2 linked regions of the Eleftheria terrae genome follow. The protein of the gene in region 1 interacts with the protein of each later gene in a pairwise test. Links are inferred from orthologs where the notes say so. Each region holds a gene or a part of one and is shown in the gene's direction. Other genes may lie near its edges.

Region 1 (9,872 bases):
CCTGGGTCCCCGAATACGGGCGAGAGCTGTGGGAGCAGCGGGCTGGCCGCCTGCAAGAAGGCGACATGTTGCACATTGCCCGCGAGCAACAGGCGCGTGAGGATGCGGCACTGCGCACGGCCCGCCGTCACCTGTTCTGCGACACCTCGGTGCTCACCACCTGCTTCTACAGCCTGGCGATGTTCGGCCGGGTGCATCCCGAGGTGTTGGCGCGCGCGGGGCGCCGCTATGCCCTGTTGGTGCTGTGCGCTCCCGACTTCGACTTCGTGCAGGACGGTACCCGCCGCGATGCCGGCTTCCGCGCGCGGCAGCACGACTGGTATCTGCAGGCTCTGCAGGAACGCGGCTGGCCGTTCGTGCTGGCACAGGGCTCGCTGCAGCAGCGGCTCGACCGCCTCTCCGCCTACTTGCCCGAGGGCCTGCCAAGCGAGGGAGGCTGAGCGCTTGCGATGTGGTGAGCCGGTGGCGGGCGAGGGCGGGGCTCGCCCGCCACCTGCCCTTGGCGCTGGCGCTCGATCTGGCCCGCTCACCGCCGCGGGCGGCGCGCGCTCGACCGAGCCCGATGGGCGCACCCATCGTCATCCCGGCCGCTGGCCTGATCCCGCTTCCCCCGTTCGAAGGGTGGTGCAGCGAGAAACGTCTCGCTACCATTTCGGCTCGGAGGGGAAGCGGCCGACACGGCGTTCCTCACACAACAAACAAGCTGCTGATCCTGAGGAACCCATGGTGTCTTCCACCGCCTGCACGTCCGCCCTGGCGGTCCCCGCCTTGCTGAACCGCCTGTCCCCGCTGATGCGCCGCGTGGCCGCCGCCGCGCTGCTGACCCTGGGGGCTGCCGTGCTGCCCGCCGCGCCCGCCTGGAGCGGCGAGGCGGAACCGAACGCTTCGGTGCAGGCCGGCCTCGATGCCGAGCTGGCCGCCGCCAGCCAGGCCGCACAAGCTGCGCAGACGGTGGGCCCGGCCGATATCAAGGTGCGTGACCAGGCGGTGCTGCACCTGCCGAAAGGCTATGTCTGGGTGCCCCAGACCCAGGCCAACCGCCTGATGCGCGCGATGGGCAACACGGTCGACAACCGCATGGTGGGTCTGGTGTTCCCGGCCGGTGAAGAGAAGTGGATGGTGGCGGCCGAGTTCGAGCCGGCAGGCTACGTGAAGGACGACGATGCCCGCGACTGGGACATCGACGAGCTGTACACCAGCCTGAAGGACGGCACCGAAGCCGGCAACGAAGACCGCAAGTCCCGCGGCTTCCAGGAGCTGGAGATCGGCCCCTGGGTGGAGAAGCCCACCTACGACAGCAGCAACCACCGCCTGGTGTGGGCCCTGTCGGTGCGTGACAAGGGCGCACCGGCGGACGGCACGCAGAGCATCAACTACAACACCTATGCGCTCGGCCGCGAAGGCTATGTCTCGCTCAACCTGATCACCGAGCTGAAGGACATCGGCCAGGACAAGGTGCATGCCGCCACCCTGCTGAGCGCGCTCGAGTACAACGCCGGCAAGCGCTACGCCGACTTCGACGCCTCCACCGACAAGGTGGCGTCCTACGGCCTGGCCGCCCTCATTGCCGGTGGCGCGGCCAAGAAGCTTGGCCTGTTCGCGGTGATCGGTGCCTTCCTCGCCAAGTTCGCCAAGGTCGCGCTGCTGGCAGGCGCCGGGCTGATCGCCGGCGTTGCGAAGCTCTTCAAGCGCAAGGCCGCTGCCGAGTGAGGCAAGAAGGGGCAGGTGGTGCGGCGCTGGTGCCGTGCCCCGGTCCCTAAGCCCGTCGGCGTCAGGAGTCGTGTGTCCATCTATCAACTCAAGCCGCGTTTCCAGGCCCTGCTGCGGCCGGCGGTGGCCGGGCTGGCCCGCCGGGGCGTGACGGCCAACCAGGTGACGCTGGCGGCATGCGCCGCCTCGGTGGCCTTGGGCCTGGCGCTTTATGTGGTGCGGCCCGCGCCGGCCTGGCTGGCGCTGCTGCCGTTGTGGCTCTTCCTGCGCATGGCGCTCAATGCGGTCGACGGCATGCTGGCCCGCGAGCACGGCCAGCAGTCACGCCTGGGCGCCTACCTGAACGAGTTGACCGACGTGCTCTCGGATGCCGCGCTCTACCTGCCCCTGGCCGCCTATGCGCCATTCGACGGCTTCTGGATCGCCACCATCGCCTTGCTTGCCGCACTGAGCGAGATGGCGGGCGTGCTGGGCCAGACGCTGGGGGCCTCGCGCCGCTATGACGGCCCGATGGGCAAGAGCGACCGGGCCTTCGTCTTCGGGGCGCTGGCCCTCGCCATGGCCGTCGCCCACCCGCTGCCGCCCTGGGCCGGAGCCATCCTGCCGCTGGTGGCGGCACTGACGGCCTGGACGGTCTGCCGGCGCGTGGCACGCGGGCTCAGCGAGGCGACAGCCCGCCCGCCAGGATGAATCGAGCACGAGGCCCGCATCGGCCGGCGTTTTGCAACGCGGGCCGCGACGCATCGCCCCGCAGGAAGGTTTCCGAAATGACACGCGTACATACAGAACACCAATTCGAAACGCACGATCAGCAGTCGCTCTACTACCGCCGCTGGGCCGTCGTGCCCGGCCAGCCGCGCCAGGGGGTGGTGGTGTTGCTGCACCGCGGCCACGAGCACTCGGGACGCATGGCGCACCTGGTGGACGAACTCCAGCTGGCCGACCATGAGTTCTATGCCTGGGACGCACGCGGCCACGGCCGCTCGCCCGGCCGACGTGGCCACAGCCCGAGCTTCGCGACCTCGGTGCGCGACCTGCAGAGCTTTGTCGACCACCTGGCCCATGTCCATGGCGTGAAGCAGGAAGACATCCATGTGGTGGCACAGAGCGTGGGCGCGGTGCTGGCTGCCACTTGGCTGCACGACTACGCGCCGCGCGTGCGCGGCGTGACGCTGGCATCGCCGGCCTTCCAGGTGAAGCTGTACGTGCCTTTCGCCCGCGCGGGACTCAAGCTGCTGACCGCCTTGCGCGGCGACTTCTTTGTCAACAGCTATGTCAAGGCCCGCTTCCTGACCCACGATGCCGAGCGCATCGCCAGCTACGAGCGTGACCCGCTGATCACACGGCCAATTTCGGCCAAGGTGCTGCTGGGCCTGTATGACGCGGCGGAGCGGGTGGTGGGCGATGCCGCGGCCATCACGGCGCCGGTGCAGCTGCTGATCTCGGGGGCCGACTGGGTGGTGCACGCGGCGCCGCAACACCGCTTCTTCGAGCGGCTGTCCAGCCCGGTGAAGGAAAAGCACGTGCTGCCGGGCTTCTATCACGACACCCTGGGGGAGCGCGACCGGGCCACAGCCGTGCGCTCCATTCGCGACTTCATCCTGAAGCTCGCCGAGCAGCGGCCTCAGCGGCCCTCCTTGCTCGACGCTCACCAGCGCGGGCCCACCTTTGAGGAGTCCCAGGCGCTGGCGCGGCCGCTGCCGGCCAGCTCGCCGCGCGGGCTGTACTGGGCCGCGACCCGGGCCGGCATGAAGCTCGGCGGCCTGCTCAGCGACGGTGTGAAGCTCGGACATGCCACCGGCTTCGATTCCGGCAGCACGCTCGACTACATCTACCGCAACCAGGCCCGTGGCCGTGGCCCGGTCGGCCGGCTGATCGATCGCAACTACCTAAATGCCATTGGCTGGCGGGGCATTCGCCAGCGCAAGCTGCATGTCGAGGAACTGCTGGGCCGGGCCATGCAGCGCGTGCGCTCGCGCCATCTGCCGGTGCAGCTGATGGACATCGCAGCCGGCCATGGCCGCTATGTGCTGGACGCGGTGGCGCAGCAGTCGCAGCGGCCCGACAGCATCCTGCTGCGCGACTACAGCGAGCTCAATGTGCGGGATGGTGCCGCACTCATCCGCTCGCGCGGCTTGCAGGACATTGCGCGCTTCGTGCAGGCCGACGCCTTCGACCGCGCCAGCCTGGCTGCCAGCCGGCCGGCGCCCACCGTGGCGGTGGTGTCCGGCCTCTACGAGCTGTTTGGCGACAACGCCCTGGTGGCCCGCTCGCTGGCCGGCCTGGCCGATGCGATGCCGCCGGGTGCCTGCCTGGTCTATACCAACCAGCCCTGGCACCCGCAGCTGGAGCTGATCGCCCGGGCGCTGACCAGCCACCGGCAGGGCCAGGCCTGGGTGATGCGCCGCCGCACCCAGCAGGAGATGGACCAGCTGGTGGAGGCCGCTGGCTTCCAGAAGATCGAGCAGCGCATTGACGAGTGGGGCATCTTCAGTGTCTCGCTTGCGGTGCGCAACGCCGGCTGAGCGCCCGCGATGATGCGCCTGCCTCCGCTGTGGCGGCCCGGCCTGTGCTGGCTGGTGGTGCTGGCCCCGCTGTTCTTCATCAGCTACGGCGTGGCCAACCACCATGCGGCCGGCTTGCCGGCGGTGCCCAGCATCGTGTTCGACTGGGAGCGCTGGGTGCCGCTGTGGCCCTGGACCATCCTGCCGTACTGGTCCATTGACCTGTTCTACGGTCTGTCGCTGCTCATCTGCCGCGACCGGCTTGAGCTGGCGCACCATGCGCGGCGCCTGTTGACGGCCCAGCTCATCGCCGTCGCCTGCTTCTTCCTGTTCCCGCTGCGGTACTCGGTGAGCAGGCCGCCGCTGCAAGGCTGGTCGGGCCGCTTGTTCGACGCCCTGGCCGGCTTCGACCTGCCCTACAACCAGGCGCCCTCGCTGCACATCGTGCTGCTGCTGATCCTGTGGGACTTCTACCGCCGTCGCACCCGCGGCGCAGCGCGTGCGGTGGTGCATGGCTGGAGCCTGCTGATCGGCGTGTCGGTGCTCACGACCTGGCAACACCACTTCATCGACATTCCCACCGGGCTGCTGGTGGGCCTGCTGTGCCTCTGGCTGTGGCCGCTGGACGGCGCGCGCCCGCAATGGCAGTGGCCTGCCGACGGTGTCCGCCGGCGTCTCGCGCTGCTCTATGGCGCGGGCGCGGCCGCACTGTCACTGCTGGCCGTACTGGCGGGACGGACCGGCTGGTGGCTGTTCTGGCCGGCGGCCTCCTTGCTGCTGGTCGCCTTGTGCTACGCGGGCGTGGGTGCCGGCGGCTTCCAGAAGCGCAGCAACGGCCGCCACACGCTGGCCTCCCGCTGGTTGTTTGCGCCCTATCGGCTGGGTGCCTGGGTCAATGCCCGGCTGTGGACGCGCTGCGTGCCGCCGGCAGCCGAGGTGTGCGACGGCGTCTGGATCGGCCGGCTGCCGCGTGCCGGCGAGCCCGAGCACCGGCAATTCGATCGCATCCTCGATGTGAGCGCCGAGCTCTCGGTGCGCCATCCGCGCCTGCACGCGCTGCCGCAGCTCGACCTGGTGGTGCCCGCGGCGACTCAGCTGCGCGCCGCTGCCGAGCACCTGCAGCGCCTGGCCGGGCAGGGCAGCGTGCTGGTGTGCTGCGCCCTTGGCTATTCGCGCAGCGCCGCCGTGGTGCTGGCCTGGCTCTGCCTCAGCGGCCGCGCACCGAGCGTGGCGGCGGCCGCGGACCTGCTGCGCCGGGCCCGGCCGCAAGTCGTGCTGAAGCCCGCCTTGCTGCTGGCGGTGGCGCAGGCCATTGCGCTGCCCAGCCCCACGCCATGAACGAGACCGGCTCCGCCCCGCTGCCCGAGCAGGACCGCTGCGACTGCGCGGTGACGGCGGACTTCCTCGCCACCTCCCGCTGCTGGGATGGGCTGGCTGCCGGCAGCGCGGCGCTTGCTGCCTGGCTGCTCGCTCGCCAGGCGCCGGCGGCCGGGTGGCCGGCGGCGATGCTCTTGCTGGCGCTCGGCATCGAGCGCTATCTCGCCGTGCGCCTGTCGCTGGACCGCCGGCTGTTCGAGCGCCTGGCGCGGGCCGAGGGCTTGTGTCTGGCCACGCTCGATGCGGCACTGGCCGCGCATTTCCGGCTGCCGCCACACAAGGTCGGCCGGGCACTGGCCCCGCGCATCGCAGGCGCTCGCCGGCTCTACCGCGCTCATGTGGCAGCCGCGCTGGCGCTGTCAGGGCTGGCGTTGGCGGCGCTGGCCGGTGGCGCATGGACCTGAATCAAGCTGACGTCAAGGAGTCGCACTGCATGTCCCGTGTGCATGACCTGATGGCCTGGCCGGTGCGCCTGCTGGTGCTCGCCGCGGTGCGCGCCTGGACCGGCGCGCGCCCGCTGTGGGCCGGTGAGCCGCCAGGCGGGCGCCCCTGCGTCTACTTTGCGAACCACACGAGCCACGGGGATGCCGTGCTGGTCTGGGCCACCTTGCCCGCCCACCAGCGCCGGCGCCTGTGCCCGGTGGTCGACGCGGAGCCGGGCGGGGCCACCGCGCTGCGGCGCTTCCTTGCGCGCTGCCTGTTCGCATGGCCCCGGCCGGCCGGTGACTCCGGCGCTGCCACGCTGCAGGGGCACTCGCTGCTGGTCTTTCCCGAAGGCTGCCGCAATACCGGCGAGCAGGCCTTGCTGCCATTTGCCGCGCCGCTGTACCAGCGAAGGCAGGCGCATCCGGAGATGGATTTCGTTCCGGTATGGATCGCCAACATGCGCCGCGTCATGCCGCCCGGCGAATGGCTGCCACTGCCGCTGGCCTGCACCGTGAGCTACGGCGTGCCGCTGGTACGGGTCGATGGCGAGGACGAGGCCACCTTCCTGGCCCGGGCTGCGGCCGCCGTGCTGGCCTTGCGCCCTGAGGAGGAAACATGATCCTGGATGCCTTGCCACTGCAGGACCCGACCTGGCAGCTCTTCGCCGGCACACTTGCGGTGCTGCTGGTGGCCTCCATCGTGGGTGGCCTGCTCAAGTGGCGTGTCGCCCAGGGCCGGCCCCATGCGGTGATCGACAACCTCAACAGCCGGGTCAACGCCTGGTGGGTGATGGTGGCGCTGCTCGGTGTGGCCTTCACCTTTGGCAAGCCGGGGGCGCTGGTCCTGTTCGCCTTCACGTCGTGGGCCGCGCTGCGCGAGTACATCACGCTCACCCACACCCGGCGGGCCGACCACCTGGCGCTGGCGCTGCTGTTCTACCTGGTGCTGCCGCTGCAGTACTTCCTGATCTGGATCGAGTGGTACGGGCTGTACTCGATCTTCATCCCGGTGCATGCCTTCCTCGTGCTGCCCATCCTCGCCTGCCTGCGCGGCGACACGCGGCGCTTCCTCGAGCGGACCGCCAAGGTGCAGTGGGGTTTGATGATCTGCGTCTACTGCGTCTCGCACGTGCCGGCCCTGCTCACGCTGGAGATTCCCGGGTATGAAGGCCGGCAGCTGCTGCTGGTGGCCTACCTGATCATCGTCGTGCAGGGCAGCGACGTGCTGCAGTACGTGTGGGGCAAGCTGCTGGGGCGGCACAAGATCGCGCCGGAGCTCTCGCCGTCCAAGACGGTGGAGGGCTTCGTCGGCGGCGTGGCGTCGGCCACCCTGCTCGGCGCAGCGCTTCATGGTGTGACGCCGTTCACGCCGCTGCAATCAGCCGCCGTGGCACTCACCCTGTGTCTGATGGGCTTCCTTGGCGGGCTGGTGATGTCGGCCATCAAGCGCGACCGCGGTGTGAAGGACTGGGGCACCCTCATCGAAGGCCATGGCGGCATGCTGGACCGGCTCGACTCGGTGGTCTTCGCCGCGCCGATGTTCTTCCACATCGTGCGGTTCTGGTGGACACCCTGACACATTGTGGATGAGGGGGCTGTGGCTCACTTGCGGTGTCTCAGCTTCATACAGTTCTGTCATGCAAGCACCTGGCTGGCCTTGCTGTTCTTGGGACCTGCGCCACAGCGCCGCATGGCCCACATCCTGCTACCTCCCTTACGTCTCTTGCGAAAGTGTCTGTTTTCGAGCGGAGCGACCCCTCACTCAAGGGGGCGCTAGCCCCTGTTTAAAGGATTGTGCGAAAAGTCCGATTGGGGAGAATGCCGTTGCAAGAGTTTCAGGCTCTTACCGCTCGCCTGTCGTTCGGCCGAGGGAGCTACTAGGGAGGACAGAATGAGGGTGTTCCGGGTTTTTCATCATCATGTCGCGCTATCAACGCTGTTGGAGTTGATCGCGGACAGCCTGCTGTGTTTTCTCGCAGCCCTGTTCATCGCTTCGATGATTCACTGGGTGCCGGGTGACCATGTCAAGGTCGTCGCACAGGCCGACATGTTCTGGCTGGCAGCCGGCTTCGCGCTGGCCATGCTGCTGCTGTATTCCTTTGTGGGCCTGTACCGCCAGGGTGCCGAGCCAATGGGCGCCGGAAGCATCGTGCGGCGCGGACTGCTGGCCCTGTTCATCGGTGCCTGCCTCACCTACCTGCTGATCGACTCGGTGACCGGCGGCGCCTCGCCGGGCTATGTGGTCGCGCTCGTGATGGCCTACCTGCTGGTCGGCCTGATCGTGGTGCGGCTGGCCGTCTTCATGATGCAGCGCCTGATCGGCGCGCCCCGGGTGCTCATCGTCGGCACTGGTCCCGAAGCGCAGAGCGTGGCGGCCGATCTGGCCGCGCTGCGGCGCATCGAGCGGCGTGTGGTTGGTTTCTACCCCACGTCCACCGAAGGTGCGGCTGCCGTGCCGGCCAACAAGGTGTTCGCGCGCGGGTTGTCCATCGAGGAGGTGGTGGCGCAGAACGATGTGGACGAGATCATCGTCGCGGTGCGTGAGCAGCGCGGTGGCGGCATCCCGGTCGACCAGCTGCTGGCCTGCCGCATTCGCGGCACCCCGGTGCTGGACCTGGCCGGCTTCTACGAGCGCGCGAAGGCCGAAGTGCCGATCGACAGTCTGAAGGCCAGCTGGCTCATCTACAGCCAGGGCTTCGTGCAGGGTCCGGCGCGCACGGTGGCCAAGCGCGTGTTCGACATCGTGACTTCGCTGCTCCTGCTGGTCGTGTCGGCGCCCATCATGCTGCTGACCGCACTGCTGATCCGGCTGGACAGCCCGGGCCCCATCATCTACCGGCAGGAGCGAGTGGGCCTAGGCGGCCGCTCCTTCATGTGCCTGAAGTTCCGCAGCATGCGCAGCGATGCCGAGAAGGACGGCGTTGCCCGCTGGGCCACGCAGAACGACTCGCGCATCACCCGGGTGGGCGCCTTCATCCGCAAGACCCGCATCGACGAGCTGCCGCAGCTGCTGAGCGTGCTGCGCGGTGAAATGAGCATGGTCGGCCCGCGGCCCGAGCGGCCCAGCTTCGTGCAGGAGCTGAAGGAGCAGATCCCGTTCTACGACCTCCGCCACAGCGTCAAGCCCGGCGTGACCGGCTGGGCACAGATTCGCTACCGCTACGGCGCCTCGGTGGACGATGCCCGAAAGAAACACCAGTACGACTTGTACTATGTGAAGAACAACTCCCTCTTCCTGGACCTTCTGGTCCTGATCGAGACGGTGAGTGTGGTGCTGTTCCGCGAAGGCGCCCATTGAGCGCGACAGTGACAGCGGTCCGGTTAGGAGGAAATCGTTGATGTGGAATTCGAGCTCGGGCGGCATGCGTCGCTCCCTGCGTGTCTGGCTGGCTGCCGCTGCTGCCGCCTTGCTGACGGCCTGCGGCACCACCGGCCAGTACCCGCCGGCGCCGGTCTCGGCACAGACGCCGGACCACCGTTATCAGATCGGTGCGCTCGACACCCTCAATATCGTCGTCTGGCGCAATCCCGAGCTGTCGTCCACCGTCTCGGTCCGGCCGGACGGTCGCATCTCCACCCCGCTGGTCGAAGACGTGATGGCCGCCGGCCGCAGCCCGGCCGAATTGGCTCGCGACATCGAGAAGGTGCTGGGCAAGTACGTGCGTGATCCGGTCGTGACGGTGGTGGTCAGCAACTTCCAGGGCACGTTCTCGGAGCAGATCCGCATCGTCGGCGAGGCCGCGCGCCCGCAGGCCGTGCCGTTCCGGCAGAACATGACCTTGCTGGACGTGATGATCCAGGTCGGTGGCCTGACCGACTATGCCAATGGCAACGGCGCGGTGCTCGTGCGCGGTGC
Region 2 (9,921 bases), 1.5 Mb from region 1 along the record:
GTGTGGCTGCGGTCGCCGCTGGCGAAGCCGATGGCGTTCGCCAGGTCGGCGCCACGGCTGAAGCCGATGACCTTGAACAGCTCGCCCATCTCATGCTCGGCCACCAGCTTCTGCGCCAGCGCCACCTCGCGCAGCCGGGCTGCCTCGGTGGGGCCACCTTCGGTGGCTGGCGGCAGCAACTCGAGCAGGCCGCAATTCAGCAGGAAGCGGCCCTGGGAGGTGTAGCCCAGTACGTCCAGCCCGCTGTCCTGGCCCGCGAGCGCAATGCCGGTGAAGTTCACGTGGGCGGTGATGTCCTTCAGCCCCAGCTCCACCAGCGGATTGGGGTCGGCGCGATGGGCTCGGTGGCACATCAGCGTGCCGCCGGTGCGCTGCGGATGGTAGTACTCGCTTTCAGGGAATCCGTAGTCGATGAAGAAGGCGGCACCGCGTGTCAGCCGGTCGGCCATCGTGCGGATGAAAGCTTCCGCCTGGGGATGGATCTCGCACACCGTGCCGGGCACGAAGGGCCCGTCGACCGGCGGGCGCAGTACGGTGGGCCGGTCGGCCCAGGCGAGCCCGGTCTCGGCCACCGCCACGCCGCGTTCGTGCCAGTCCTGCCCGTCGAAGTGCAGCAACTGCACCGGCATCGCGTCCAGCACCTCGTTGCCCACCACCACGCCGCGCATCTCGGCCGGCAGCTGCTCGTGCCAGACCACGCGGTGGGCAAGCGTAGGCGCCTCCCGCTCGACGCGCTCGCGCTGGCGCTCGCGCAGCACGCCCGACAGCTCCACCACATGGTAGGCATTGCAGGCGCTGCCGAGCGCCTGCAACAGGGCCGAGGCCAGGGCCCCGGAGCCGGCACCGAACTCCCAGACCTCGGCCGTGCCGGTTTCCACCAGTGCCTGGCGGACCTGGCGCGACAGCGCCCGGCCGAACAGTGGCGTGAGTTCCGGCGCGGTGACGAAGTCGCTGCCGCTGCCGGGCAGCAGGCCGAACTTGCGGCCGCTGTTGGCGTAGTAGCCCAGGCCCGGCTCGTAGAGCACGATGGCCATGAAGCGGTCGAAGCCCAGCCAGCCGCCGTCGCCCTGCGCGGCCTCGCGAAGCCGGGCAAGCAACCGGGCCTGCAGCTCGGCCGCTACACTGACAGGTTCTTCGTGTTGCATTGCCGCATTGTAGGAAGAAGCCGTCCTGCAGCGCTGCGAGCCGGGCGCCGCGCCGGGCCATGCAACGGCCGGTGCCGGCGGCGGCACGGCACGCGAACAAGGAAACCTGAGATGCACAGCATGTTGAGTCACCCGAGCCTGCTTGATTGCAGGCGCCTGTTCCTGCGCAACTACGAGGTGTGGATCAACATCGGCGTGCATGACTATGAGAAGCGCGGCGAGCAGCGCGTGCTGATCAACGTCGAGCTGTACATCCCGCTGGCGCTGTCCACCCCCCGGGCCGACCAGCTGCACGAGGTGGTCGACTACGACTTCATGCGCCGCACCATCGCCCAGCGTGTCTCCCAGGGCCATGTGCACCTGCAGGAGACGCTGTGCGACGACGTGGCGGAGCTGATGATGGCCCACCCCCGCGTGCGCGCGGCGCGCGTTTCCACCGCCAAGCCCGACGTCTACCCGGATTGCGAATCCGTCGGCGTCGAAGTGTTCCGCATCAAGTCCTCGATGACCGAGATCCAGCCATGAGTGCCGTGTTGCACCCCCACGACGAATCCACCACGCCGGCCGGCGACGACGACGCCAAGAAGGCCGCCAAGGCCGCCTTCGAGGCCCACAAGCTGTCCAAGCGCCTGCACCGCCTGGTGGGCCAGGCGATCGGCGACTTCAACATGATCGAGCCGGGCGACAAGGTGATGGTTTGCCTCTCTGGCGGCAAGGACTCCTACGCCCTGCTCGACATCCTGCTCAACCTGCGGCGGCGCGCGCCGGTGCACTTCGACATCGTGGCGGTCAACCTCGACCAGAAGCAGCCCGGCTTCCCCGAGCATGTGCTGCCCGAGTACCTCAAGGGCCTGGGCGTGCCCTTTCATATCGAGGAGCAGGACACCTATTCCATCGTCAAGCGGGTGGTGCCCGAGGGCAAGACCATGTGCTCGCTCTGCTCGCGGCTGCGCCGCGGGGTGCTCTACCGGGTGGCCGGCGAGCTGGGCGCCAACAAGATCGCGCTGGGCCACCACCGCGACGACATGCTGCAGACCTTCTTCCTCAACATGTTCTTCGGTGGCAAGCTCAAGGGCATGCCGCCGAAGCTGGTGAGCGACGATGGCAAGAACATCGTCATCCGCCCGCTGGCCTATGTGAACGAGATCGACCTGGAGCGCTGGGCCGAGCACCGGCGCTTCCCCATCATCCCCTGCACCCTGTGCGGCAGCCAGGAGAACCTGCAGCGCAAGCAGATCAAGGCCATGCTGCGCGACTGGGACAAGAAGTTCCCGGGCCGCATCGAGAACATGTTCGGCGCCCTGCAGAACGTGGTGCCTTCCCACCTGATGGACCGGAACCTCTATCCCTTCGCCGGCCTCCAACCGACGGGTGTGGCCCATCCCGGCGGCGACAAGGCCTTCGATGACGACGATGATTGCGCCACCCCCGCGACGACGTCGGTGGTGCGCTTGAAGCTGGACGAATAGATCCCGGCGGCGCCTGCCCCAAAAGCAACCAGGAGGTGTGAGATGTGGAAGGTGTCGGTGTGTGCGGCCGCGCTGCTGGTGTTGGGCGGCTGCTCGACGGTGCGGCTGGTCGAGAGCGACGTGCGCAGCTATACGCAGTGGCCCGAGTCACGCCAGCCGGGCACGTTCTCGTTCGAGCGCCTGCCGTCGCAGCAGGCGCGCCCCCAGGAGCAGGACAGGCTGGAGCAACTGGCCCTGCCCGCGCTGAAGAAGGCCGGCTTGCGCCCGGCGGCCAGCGGCAGCGGCGAGCTCACGGTGCAGGTGGGCCTGAGCGAGACCTACTATGACCGCGCACCCTGGGACGACCCCTATCCCTGGGGCTTCGGCTCCGGCTTCTACTACGGCGGCCGCTATCGCCACCGGGGCGGGGTGGGGCTCGGCATGGGATGGTATGCGCCGTCGCCCTACTACGTGTTCGACGCTGCGGTGCTGATCCGCGACGCCAAGAGCAAGCAAGTGCTCTACGAGACCCATGCCAAGCACGACGGCCGCTGGGCCGACGATGTGCTGAGGGCGGCCCTGTTCGAAGCCGCCCTGCAGGACTTCCCGAAACCCGCCATCAGCCCGCGGCAGGTGCGCATCGAGCTGCCACGCGACGCGAAAGCGCCGACCGAGGCCACCGGCGCCCCGGCCCCGGCGCCCGCCAGCAAGCCTGCCACGCCGGCGGCCAGCCCCCAGGCGCCCGCCAGGTAGTGTGGCCGGCCGCCTGGCGCCCCGGCGGCGCCGAGGGGCGGTCGTTGGGTAGCGGCAGCGGTGGCCCCGGTGTCCTCGACACGCGAGGCCGATGCACTGCCCGCGGCTGCCGTCCTGCGCCGCATCGCCTGCAGGTGCGGCCTCAGTGCCCCGGCATGGCCGACAGCGCCCGCAGGTCCTGCTCCCATTGGTAAAGCTGGCCCTGTGCCCGCTTGCGCTGTGACGGCGTGGTGCGGTTGTGCAGCTCGGCCACCAGCTCGCAGTTGTAGGCCGTCAGGCGCTCCTGGTAAGCGCGGTAATTCGCATCGGGGGAGGTGAGCAGCCGCTGCACCAGCTCGCGCACCGTGTGGCGCGCCTGCTCGGCACCGGGCTGGCTGGCCTGCAGGCTGCGCAGGCTTTGCAGGATGTCCTGCTGTCGGCGCAGCCGTTCGCGCTGTGCCAGCTCGGCGTCGAAGGGCGACGCCTGCATGCGTTGCGCCAGCCAGTGCCGCTGGGTGGTGTCGAGGCGGCCGTAGAAATCCTCCGCCCGCTCCAGCGAGCGTTTCAGGCGGGCCCGCAGGCGTTCGTCGGGCGCCTCCTGGAGGTGCTCCTTGCGGAACTTCTGGTTCGACTTGGCATAGCGCGCCTCCAGGTGTTGCAGCTGCTCGGGCGTCAGGCGCAGCGCCAGGTCGGCCATGGCGGGCAGGGCCTGTTCCAGCGCCTCGTCGCGCCAGCGCTGCACGCGGATCCACCACTGACAGGCCTGGGCGGCGGTGCCGTCGCGCAGGGCTTCCTGCTGCACCTGGGCCAGTGCCTGGACGTAGAGCGGCAGCTGCGTCTTGCGGTGCCAGCTGAACCAGCTCGCCAGCGCTTCGCGCGCCTGGGGGCGCTGCGCGTCGTGGAAGTCCACATAGTCATCGAGCCACCAGTAGGCCACGGTCGGGCCCTGTCCATAGGCCAGCCGCAGGCTGCTGCAGCCGCTCAACACCGAGAGCAGGACCAGCAGCATCACCAGGATCAGGGGGCAGATCCCGCGGGGCCGGGCGCCGATAATCGCCGCATCGCCCTTCGTCACCGAAGCGTTCAACGAATACATCCTCCACAGAATCGGCATGGCACTCGACGTCGTCATCATGGCCGCGGGCAAAGGCACCCGCATGAAATCCAGTCGTCCCAAGGTGCTGCATGCGCTGGCGGGCCGGGCGCTGCTGCAACATGTGCTGGCCGCGGTGGCGGGCCTCGCGGCGCGTCGCACCGTGGTCGTCACCGGACATGGCGCCGAGCAGGTAGAAGCCGCAGTGCAAGCGCCGGGCCTGAGCTTCGTGCGGCAGTCGCCGCAGCTCGGCACCGGCCATGCCGTGCAGCAGGCGGTGCCGCAGCTGGGCGACGACGGCAGCACGCTGATCCTCAACGGCGACGTGCCGCTGCTGGAGCCCGCCACCGCCGAGGCGCTGGTACAGGCATGCGGCGGCCAGCGCCTGGCACTGCTGACCCTGCAGGTGCCCGATGCCACCGGCTACGGCCGCATCGTGCGGGGCGGCGTCTCGGGCAGCGAGGTGCTGGGCATCGTCGAGCACAAGGACGCCACGCTGGAGCAGCGCCTGATCCGCGAGATCAACGCCGGCGTGATGGCCGCGCCCACCGCCCTGCTCAAGCGCTGGCTGTCGCTGCTGAAGAACGACAACGCCCAGGGCGAGTACTACCTCACCGACATCGTGGCCCTTGCGGTGGCTGATGGTGTGCCGGTGGTGGCGGTGCAGCCGGGCAGCGAGATCGAGGTGCTGGGTGTCAACAGCCCGGCCCAGCTGGCCGACCTGGAGCGGCGCTACCAGCGCCGCCAGGCCGAGCGGCTGATGGAGGCCGGTGTGCGCCTGGCCGACCCGGCGCGCTTCGACCTGCGGGGCACGCTGGAGTGCGGCATGGACGTGGAGATCGACGTCAACTGTGTCTTCGAAGGCCGCGTGGCGCTGGGCGACGGGGTGCGCATCGGCGCGAACTGCGTGGTCAAGAATGCCGTCATTTCTGCAGGTGCCGTCATCCATCCCTTCACCCACATCGACGGCGAGCAGCTGGGCGTGAAGGTGGGCGAGGGCGCGCTCATCGGTCCGTTCGCCCGGCTGCGTCCGGGAGCTGACCTGGGGGCCGAGGTGCACATCGGCAACTTCGTCGAAGTGAAGAACTCGACGCTGGCCAAGGGGGCCAAGGCCAACCACCTGGCCTACCTGGGCGATGCCACGGTGGGCGAGCGGGTGAACTACGGCGCCGGCAGCATCACCGCCAACTACGACGGCGCCAACAAGCACCGCACCGTGATCGAGGCGGACGTGCATGTGGGCTCCAACTGCGTGCTGGTGGCCCCGGTGACGCTGGGCGCCGGCGCCACCATCGGTGGCGGCAGCACGATCGCCAAGGACGCGCCGGCTGGCCAGTTGACGGTGGCGCGTGCCAAGCAGGTGTCGCTGTCCGGCTGGCAGCGACCGAAGAAGGCGCGTTGAGGCGCAGCAGCGGGCGCCTCGACGCCGCCCGCTGCTGCGCCCGGCGTGGGGGATGTCCGCCCGTCAGCAAGCGCCCGCCGCGGCGCTTGCTGCGCAGCACAGCACGGAGCCTGATGCATGACCGCTGAAGCCGAGATCGACACCACCCGCTGCCCCCTGTGCGGCGCCTCCAACCGCTGCGTGATGGCGGCCTCGCCCGGGGCGGGCGATCCGGGCCTGCCGTGCTGGTGCACCACCGTGCAGTTCGACCCGGCGCAACTGGCCCGGGTGCCGGAAGCCGCGCGCAAGCTCGCGTGCCTGTGCCCGGCGTGCGCGGTGCGTCAGGCGGCCGGCGGTGAAGGCAGCGCGATGGCGGGTTCGAACTTGGCGCGCTTGACCGAGAAGTAGGTCTTCACGTTACGGACGTTGGCGTCGCTGGTGAACAGCCGCTGCACGAGCGCGTGGTAGGCCGCCATGTCCGGCACCTGGGTGATGAGCACAAAGTCCGGCCCGCTGGAGGTGCGGTAGCACTGCTGCACGGCCGGCTCGGCAACCGCCCGCGCCTCGAAGGCCTGCAGCTTCTCCGCCGCCTGCTGGTCCAGCGTGATCTCGACGACCGCGGTGAGGCCGGCGCCGAGCCGGTCCGGCGACAACAGGGCCACGGTGCGCTCGATGAAGCCCGACTCGGTGAGCCGCCGCACACGGCGCAGGCAAGTGGCCGGCGACACATGCACCTGCTCGGCCAGCGCCTGGTTGCTGAGCGATGCGTCCCGCTGAAGGCACTCCAGCAGCCGCAGGTCCAGGGCATCCAGTTGAGGGGGTGACTTGATCGATTCCTTCATTGAGAGGAGGATCTTGAAAGTTTGTTGCGGATCCTTATGAGTATGGATGATTCCTTCGAAAGCAGCGTCTAGCGGAAAGAAAATTTCTTGACGCCTGGCCTACCATCGGCGCATTCATTTCATCACTCCGTTGAGGAAGCACCATGTGCGGCATCGTCGGCGCGGTCAGCCAGCGCAACATCGTTCCCATCCTGCTCGAAGGCCTGAAGCGCCTGGAATACCGCGGCTACGACTCCTGCGGTGTGGCGGTGCACCAGGACGGCCAGCTGCGACGGGCCCGCAGCACCTCGCGGGTGGCTGAGCTCGATGCCCAGGTGGCGGCCGACGGTGTCGGCGGCTTCACGGGCGTGGCCCACACCCGCTGGGCCACCCATGGCGCGCCGGCGGTGCACAACGCCCACCCGCACTTCTCGCACGGCCCGGGCGAAGACGCCTACGCTGCGCGCCCCGGCCGGATCGCGCTGGTGCACAACGGCATCATCGAGAACCACGACGAGCTGCGGGCCGAGCTGCGCGCGAAGGGCTATGTGTTCGTGAGCCAGACCGACACCGAGGTGATTTCGCACCTGGTGGACCATCTGTACGACGGCGACCTGTACGACGCTGTCAAGCGTGCCACGCTGCAGCTGAAGGGCGCCTATGCCATCGCCGTGTTCTGCCGCGACGAGCCGCACCGTGTCATTGGCGCACGCGAGGGCTCGCCGCTGGTGCTCGGCGTGGGGGCCAACGGCAGCGAGAACTTCCTCGCCTCGGACGCCATGGCCCTGGCTGGCGTGACCGACCAGATCGTCTACCTCGAAGAGGGTGACGTGGTGGACCTGCAGCTGGGCAAGTACTGGATCGAATCACGCGGCGGCGAGGGCGATCGCTTTGCCCGGGTGGAGCGCGCAGTGCGCACCGTGCACGCACACACCGGTGCGGCCGAGCTGGGCCCGTACCGCCACTACATGCAGAAGGAAATCTTCGAGCAGCCGCGGGCCATTGCCGACACGCTGGAGGGCGTGGAGGGCATTTCGCCGGAGCTGTTCGGCGACGGTGCGTATTCGGTGTTCAAGGACATCGACCGGGTGCTGATCCTGGCCTGCGGCACCAGCTATTACGCGGGCTCCACCGCCAAGTACTGGCTGGAGTCGATCGCGCGCATCCCGACCAGCGTGGAGATCGCCAGCGAATACCGGTACCGCGACAGCGTGCCGCACCCGAAGACGCTGGTGGTGACCATCACGCAGTCGGGCGAGACGGCCGACACCCTGGCGGCGCTCAAGCATGCGCGCAGCCTGGGCATGCAGCACACGCTGACGATCTGCAATGTGGCCACGAGCGCGATGGTGCGCGAATGCAAGCTGGCCTACATCACGCGGGCGGGGGTGGAGATCGGCGTGGCGTCGACCAAGGCCTTCACGACGCAGCTGGCTGGCCTGTTCCTGCTGACGTTGGCGCTGGCCCAGGTGCGTGGACAGCTGAGCGACGAGCAGGAGGCGTCGCACCTGAAGGCGATGCGGCACCTGCCGGTGGCGCTTCAATCGGTGCTGGCGCTGGAGCCGCAGGTGATCGCCTGGGCAGAGGAATTCGCGCGCAAGGAGAACGCGTTGTTCCTGGGGCGTGGCTTGCACTATCCGATTGCGCTGGAGGGGGCGCTGAAGCTGAAGGAGATCAGCTACATCCATGCCGAGGCGTACCCGGCGGGCGAGCTGAAGCATGGGCCGCTCGCGCTGGTGACCAGCCAGATGCCGGTGGTGACGGTGGCGCCGAACGACACCTTGCTGGAGAAGCTGAAGAGCAATCTGCAGGAGGTGCGGGCCCGGGGCGGGGAGCTGTACGTGTTTGCCGACGGGGACACGCGCATCGAGAGCGAGGCGGGTATCCATGTGATCCGCATGCCGGAGCACTACGGGGCGCTGTCGCCGATCCTGCATGTGGTGCCGCTGCAGTTGCTGGCGTATCACACGGCGTGTGCGCGGGGAACGGATGTGGACAAGCCGCGGAATTTGGCGAAGAGTGTCACGGTGGAGTGAGGCGTAAGCTCCCCCTCGACGTAGACACCTGAATCTGGAGAATGCGGCCTCGAACAGGAAGACGAGGACGATGAGAAAGAGCAAGTTCAGCGAGAGCCAGATCGTGGCGATCCTGAAGGAGAGCGAGGCCGGTGTCGCGGTGGCCGAACTGTGCCGCAAGCACGGCATCAGCGCTGCGACGTACTACAGCTGAAAGAGCAAGTACGCGGGAGCCACGGTCAGCGACCTCACGCGCATGCGCGAGTTGGAAGCCGAGAATGCAAAGCTCAAGCGCATGTACGCGGAGCAGGCGCTGGAGATCGTGGCGACGAAGGACGTGCTGTCGCGAAAGTGGTGACGCCGTCTGCGAAGCGGCAGGTGGTGCAAATCATGGTTGACGAGCACCGCGTGCCGGTCAAACAGGCCTGTGCGCTGGCGGGCCTGTCGCGGGCGGCGTACGACCGTCAGCCTGTCAATGGTCTGATGCGGGACGGGGATGTGATTCAGGCGCTGAACGAGGTTGTCGGGCGCAATGGTCGCTTGGGCGTCTGGAAGTGCTACCAGCGGCTGCGCCTGGATGGGCGTGCGTGGAACCACAAAAGGGTATGGCGCGCGTACTGCGAGATGGGATTGAACCTGCCGCGGCGAACGAAAAAGCGTGTGCCACAGCGGGAGCGAGTGCCGCTGCAGGCGGGCCAGTACGTCAATCAAGGCTAGGCGCTGGACTTCATGCACGACGCGCTGTACGACGGCAGACGCTTCAGGACGCTGAACGTCATCGACGAAGCCAATCGAGAGGCGCTGGCCATCGAGGTCGGCAGCTCAATTCCGGCCATGCGGCTGATTTGCACGCTCAGCCGCTTGATCGAGTGGTATGGCACGCCGGACTCGATTCGCTTGGACAACGGGCCGGAGATGACCTGCCTGGCGTTCACCGAGTGGGCCGCTGCCAAAGGCATCGCGCTGCGCTTCATCGAGCCGGGCGAGCCCCACCAGAATGCCTACATCGAGCGCTTCAACCGCACGTACCGCAACTAGGTGCTCGATGCCTACCTGTTCAAGTCGATCGAGCAGCTGCAGCACATCACCGAGGAGTGGCTGCTCGAATACAACGAGCGCCGGCCTCCCAATGCCCTGGGAGGGCTGCCGCCGCGGCAGTTCCTGCCCTGAATCACAACAGCCACAGACTCCAGTTCTGGGATGTCTACTCGACGGGAAAGCTTACGCGACGCCTATTTCTTCTCTTTCAGAATCGACTTTCCGGTTTGCAAGATGCGGAACTCCGG

Evidence for each region.
Region 2: the proteins of N7L95_RS05920 (region 1) and glmS interact in binary tests that used the Escherichia coli proteins (3 or more experiments, as listed by UniProt). The link is inferred for Eleftheria terrae from one-to-one orthologs.

What each region holds. Positions count from the first base shown.
Region 1 is NZ_CP106951.1:1,348,753-1,358,624, reverse strand. What follows is about bases 3,448-6,398. They hold N7L95_RS05920 (phosphatase PAP2/dual specificity phosphatase family protein), read left to right. Parts: upstream 3,448-4,244; coding sequence 4,245-5,552; downstream 5,553-6,398. Other genes in these bases: N7L95_RS05910 (lysophospholipid acyltransferase family protein), read left to right, coding at 6,025-6,398; N7L95_RS05915 (hypothetical protein), read left to right, coding at 5,549-5,995; N7L95_RS05925 (bifunctional alpha/beta hydrolase/class I SAM-dependent methyltransferase), read left to right, coding at 3,448-4,235. Outside these bases: N7L95_RS05940 (AAA family ATPase), read left to right, coding at 1-440; N7L95_RS05935 (DUF2167 domain-containing protein), read left to right, coding at 793-1,710; N7L95_RS05930 (CDP-alcohol phosphatidyltransferase family protein), read left to right, coding at 1,783-2,400; more of N7L95_RS05925, read left to right, coding at 2,478-3,447; more of N7L95_RS05910, read left to right, coding at 6,399-6,636; N7L95_RS05905 (phosphatidate cytidylyltransferase), read left to right, coding at 6,633-7,592; N7L95_RS05900 (TIGR03013 family XrtA/PEP-CTERM system glycosyltransferase), read left to right, coding at 7,908-9,314; N7L95_RS05895 (XrtA/PEP-CTERM system exopolysaccharide export protein), read left to right, coding at 9,355-9,872.
Region 2 is NZ_CP106951.1:2,829,205-2,839,125, reverse strand. Bases 6,221-9,220 are described here. They hold glmS (glutamine--fructose-6-phosphate transaminase (isomerizing)), read left to right. Parts: upstream 6,221-6,784; coding sequence 6,785-8,656; downstream 8,657-9,220. Other genes in these bases: N7L95_RS12470 (Lrp/AsnC family transcriptional regulator), read right to left, coding at 6,221-6,641. In the rest of the region: N7L95_RS12505 (class I SAM-dependent methyltransferase), read right to left, coding at 1-1,145; N7L95_RS12500 (dihydroneopterin aldolase), read left to right, coding at 1,257-1,670; tRNA 2-thiocytidine(32) synthetase TtcA, read left to right, coding at 1,667-2,614; N7L95_RS12490 (DUF4136 domain-containing protein), read left to right, coding at 2,657-3,346; N7L95_RS12485 (DUF6279 family lipoprotein), read right to left, coding at 3,489-4,334; bifunctional UDP-N-acetylglucosamine diphosphorylase/glucosamine-1-phosphate N-acetyltransferase GlmU, read left to right, coding at 4,438-5,820; N7L95_RS12475 (cysteine-rich CWC family protein), read left to right, coding at 5,938-6,207; more of N7L95_RS12470, read right to left, coding at 6,141-6,220; N7L95_RS12455 (hypothetical protein), read right to left, coding at 9,868-9,921. UniProt on the Escherichia coli protein: Catalyzes the first step in hexosamine metabolism, converting fructose-6P into glucosamine-6P using glutamine as a nitrogen source.